2 regions of the Marinicellulosiphila megalodicopiae genome follow, and region 2 is predicted to be linked to the other one. Evidence: predicted binding sites of a transcription regulator. Region 2 holds the regulator's gene; the other holds the start of a gene.
The links. Region 2 encodes LexA, which represses DNA repair genes until DNA is damaged. Its sites were predicted from a motif close to TACTGTNTANNTANACAGTA; they were not measured.
Positions count from the first base shown of each region.

Region 1 (2,414 bases), 2.3 Mb from region 2:
CTGCTCCATTGGTGTGGACAAATGATCCACTTGCCAATCTTTTAATCGATCACGCATTTCAATTAACAATCGCTCAGCGGTTTTTTTACCCACACCTGGCACCGAAACAATGCCAGTAACATCATTAGCGTGTACACATTTTACAAACTCTTCACTTTCAAATGTCGACAAAATAGCCAATGCCATTTTGGGACCGACGCCGTTTGCTTTTATTAGCATTCTAAATAAATCGCGATCCTGAATTTGAAAAAAACCAAATAACTGCTGAGCATCTTCACGTACAACCAAATGACAATGCAAAGTCACCTTTGCGCCCACTAATCCAATTTGGTAACTGGTAGTCATCGGGATTAAAATTTCATAACCCACACCATTTACATCTACCACAATTTCCGGGGATTTTTTTTGAATTAACTGACCTGTTATTAGTGCAATCATTTATTTAAACTCATTCGACCGTTGCGCCCAAATCGAGCGCCGTTGGTTTGTAATAATTGTTGACGTGAATGCCCATGACACATAGCAATAGCTAAAGCATCGGCTGCATCTTCTTGAGGCAGTCCTGGCAATTTTAATAGATGTTTAACCATTAAACCCATTTGAGTTTTATCAGCATTACCGTTTCCTACAATTGCTTGTTTGATTTTACGTGCTGCGTATTCGTAAACAGGCATACTTGCTTGGGTTGCAGCTACAATAGCGCAGCCTCTGGCTTGACCAAGCTTTAATGCAGATTGCGCATTCACCCCCATAAACACTTCTTCAATGGCTAATTCTTGAGGTAAATATCGCTCAATAACTTCTGAGACATACACAAAAATAGCGTCTAAACGCTCAGGAAACGACGATAGCTTTTCAAGGCGAATGCAACCGGATGCTATATACTCTTGACGACTGCCCACTTGATTAATTACTCCATATCCCATTTTACGAGAACCAGGGTCGATGCCTAAAATTATCGCCAAAACACTTACTCAAAGTTGAAAAACCACATCATACTAAATCGCGCTTAGCAAGGATAGAGTACTGTTGATAGATACAGTGTTTTTTATGCAGCATGACCAAAACACGTTTCTTTAGGCGTAAAAAATGCGCAATGAAGCGCATTTTTAATCAGCGAAGGGTTTATTCCATGAATAAATCATCAAAAGCATCTAAATCTGAATCATCATCGTAGCTGGATTCAGAATCGAATAATAACGTTAAGATATAATCTTCAAGAGTTGTCATTCCGCTTTTTTTACCAATATCTACTGCTTCTTGGACTGACATATCATGATTAAAAAATGCTTCAAGCGCCATCAATGCTCCCACTCTATTTGCATTTGAGTCATGAATTAACACAAAACCTTTCGCTTCAAATGCCGTTTCAAATACGATCTCATTTATTTCATTTAACGTATTAATGTTAAAATCATCTAAACCACTGACGGGTATAGAAACATAGCGCATACCCAGTGCTTCAATTTTTTTTCGTTCATTCCACGAGCCAATCTCCCCTGGCGAACGTAAATTAATAACCGTTTTAAACCCTTTTTGTGCCGCTAATTCAAATTCAGAACGAGTCGGTTGCGCAGAGGTTAAAATATTATCAAACACAGTAAACTCACGACGTAAATCAAGTAATGGGGGTTTTTCTGCAACTGCTTCAACACTCAATAATATTAAAGATAAGGATAAAATAAATAATCGAATCATACTCATCATGCGCATTTAATGCTCAAACTAAAAAGGTGCATAAACACTACACGAGTCTCATTTTTTTACAACTTTGCGCAAAAAAATTGCTGACTCTCGCACAATTACTTATAAGGTTGTGGCAAAACGGTTATTACTACACAATTTGTTACACAAAAAACAGTGCAAACCATTAAAGCCAAGCCTATATTAAAGTTGAGCTAAATTTTTTCTTGAGCGGTTTATGAACTCATTATTTTCTGCCAGCCCACTGAATTATACTGGTACATCAGTTGTTGGCATACAAGGGTTAAAACAATCCATGTCCCGTATGACTGATCATGCGCAGAACATGCAAACCACTCATGTTGACACGCATAATCGCATTACACATCAAGACAAGGTAAACCTAAATCAGACTGTACCGTTTGATCAAGACACAAAACAATACAGCAGCGAAGAGCAACTTATATACACATCAATAAGTGGCTTAGAAGCAAAAGCCAATGCAAAAGTCATTCAAACAAGCCTAGATACAATGGGCACAATTTTAGATTTAAAAGCGTAAAAACGCTTAAACCGGGGGCTAGCAATAACGAGGTGACATCATGAGCACAATTAATGGCGTATACGCAAATGCAATTACACCGGTCGCACCAAGACCGCAATCCGATAATGCATCCAACCAATCCCCAGCGCACGAACAATTTGCCAAAACTACGTTTGTTCCTGTTGAA
Region 1 is NZ_AP023087.1:3,269,377-3,271,790, forward strand. It holds gene ruvA (Holliday junction branch migration protein RuvA) at 1-438, opposite strand, end outside; gene ruvC (crossover junction endodeoxyribonuclease RuvC) at 435-965, opposite strand; gene TYM08_RS14145 (hypothetical protein) at 1,126-1,713, opposite strand; gene TYM08_RS14150 (hypothetical protein) at 1,922-2,245, shown strand; gene TYM08_RS14155 (putative metalloprotease CJM1_0395 family protein) at 2,286-2,414, shown strand, end outside.
Region 1: ruvC (crossover junction endodeoxyribonuclease RuvC) is a predicted target of LexA. The motif match lies at 1,025-1,044, and genes of this name have one in related genera.

Region 2 (2,414 bases):
ACAAAACTCAATGTGATCAAAATGATCCACAGATTTTAATTTTGGATTATGAATAACAGAAAAATTAGGATGGGATTTGCTTGGCCTGAACTTATTAGCAGAAGGTTGTGCTTCATTACATTGAATCATCGCACTTGCGTGAATGAAACGCTCCATTAAATATCGTGACGCAGGATTAACATCAGACTCAAATGTTTGAATATCAGCAGAGCTTAATGCTTGTCTAGCAAGGTAAATCTGCTTTTGACTATTAAAATAGATGGCGCAAACCGGATTAAAATGAAAGCTTTGTAACTCAACCGGTTTAATCGACCAGCTTTGTTTGTTGGGTAATACTCGGGAGATAATATCAAAGGCTTGTTGTGAATGTTGCTGCTCAATAAAAAATAAAGGCTTCTCATCATCGATGATTACTTTGGCCACTTGGTCATGAGTTTTGAAATAAAAGGTTAACACCAATTGCTCGTTAATATCTTGCCAAGATTTTTGCAATAAAAAACCAGACAGAATATTAGACAAAACACACCTCTATTTTTAAATGGACAAATAAAAACAGATTAACAGAAAAATCATTAACCCATAAATAATAAAACCGCAAAATAACGAATTATTTGCGGTTAAGTAACATCTTGTAGCTGAGCCTATTGTAGCTGAGCCTAAGCGAATTCAGTTTATTTTGCTACTAATTTTAATTGTCATTAAATTTGTGCAGTTCGAGCCAAGAAATGTGAGTTTGCCTCTAAGTTAAGTAGTCTGTAAATACTTAGTATCTCCACCAATTCAGCTTGCGCCAAACTTTGTACAGGGCAAGGCTAAAAAATGTGAGTTTAAGTGTAAATACTCAGCACATCCTATGTTTCGCCTTGAGGGCCGACTATTCGTCGTTAAAGCTTGTTCCAGACAAGTTTTTAATCATTTTTTAAACGCAGTAATGTGCAAAGTTTGGTGTGATCTGGTTAGACTTGGCGTCTGATAACGCCTACATACACCCCTTCCACTTCAAAATGGCAAGAAGTTGTATCCACTTCAATCACATTAAACTCTTCGTTTTCTGGGTGCAGATATATCACATTGCCCTTACGTTCGTAGCGCTTAACCGTTACATCTTCATCAATACGCGCAATCACAATATCACCATTTCGAATGCGATCGGTTTTATGTACACCAATCAAATCATCTTCATAAATGCCAATATCTTTCATGCTCATACCCTGTACACGCAACAAGTAATCGGCGCTTGGGTAAAACATATTACCGGGCAAATTCAAATACTCATCAATATGCTCAGTGGCCAGAATAGGCGAACCTGCTGCCACACTACCAACAATCGGCAAGCCTTTATCTTTTTCAACAATCTTAATACCACGGCTAGCGCCCGGTAAAATCTCAATTGCTCCCTTACGCGCAAGGGCTTTAATGTGTTCCTCTGCGGCATTAGGAGACTTAAAACCTAAAGTCGTCGCAAGCTCAGCGCGAGTAGGAGGAAAACCGGTTTCTTCAATACTGGATTTAATTAAATCCAAAACCTGCTGTTGACGAGTAGTAAGTTTGATCATAAAAGCTCCAAAAGACTGTGAGTATATACATTGATGTAAGTATATACAGTAATCTGGTGATGTAAACATAGGATTTGAGTTTGTTGCTGGTTAAGTGTGTGCCACATTATAGTTTGGCCACCTGCTCAAACTATGGTGTGGATAAACAACAAGTTTGGCCAAATGAGTCTGAGTGTGAAATTCATAGTTTTAAGAAATAGTAATTTCTTTGAAGTTGAATGTTTGTTAATTGGGTTAGTTGCTAGCTCAACATTTTATTTTGATTAACAATTACAATCCTGTCCGAAAAAGGCCATCGATTTTCGGACAAATTTAATTTTTACAACTCACTAAAAGCCTTGATATTAAAGGCTATTAATTAAAAATGTTTAAGGGTGGGTGTTTGGATTTTCTTAAAAATACATCAAGCTTCTAATTTGGAAGTAGGGTTGATAAGCTCTAGAAATATCTTATAAATTTAAATGAGTGTCTCTTTTAAATTTGTCATGAGCAGCTACCCAATATTTACGTTGTGGAGCATAAAAAGTATAATCACGGCATTTACTCAATCCTTACCCAACTCTTACCTAATCCATCAATTTCTGCATATCTGGTATAAAATAAAATTATGAAAAAAAATAAAAAAGTACAAAAGCGATTTACAGGCCGAGGCCCAATTGCACGAAAGTTGATTGAATCAGCAGCAACACAATTAAAAAACAAAATTACCCACATCCAACAATGGCAAGAAGGGAAGTTTACTGCAGAGCAATATCAAAAAAGCATCGTCAGCGAAAAACAACTAAGCGATTTAGATCCATTGCATGCCTTGTATATGTATGCCCAAAACCAACTTTCTGTACTCATTGAGCAAGTTGG
Region 2 is NZ_AP023087.1:914,504-916,917, forward strand. It holds gene TYM08_RS03830 (DNA polymerase II) at 1-519, opposite strand, end outside; gene lexA (transcriptional repressor LexA) at 957-1,556, opposite strand; gene TYM08_RS03840 (hypothetical protein) at 2,164-2,414, shown strand, end outside.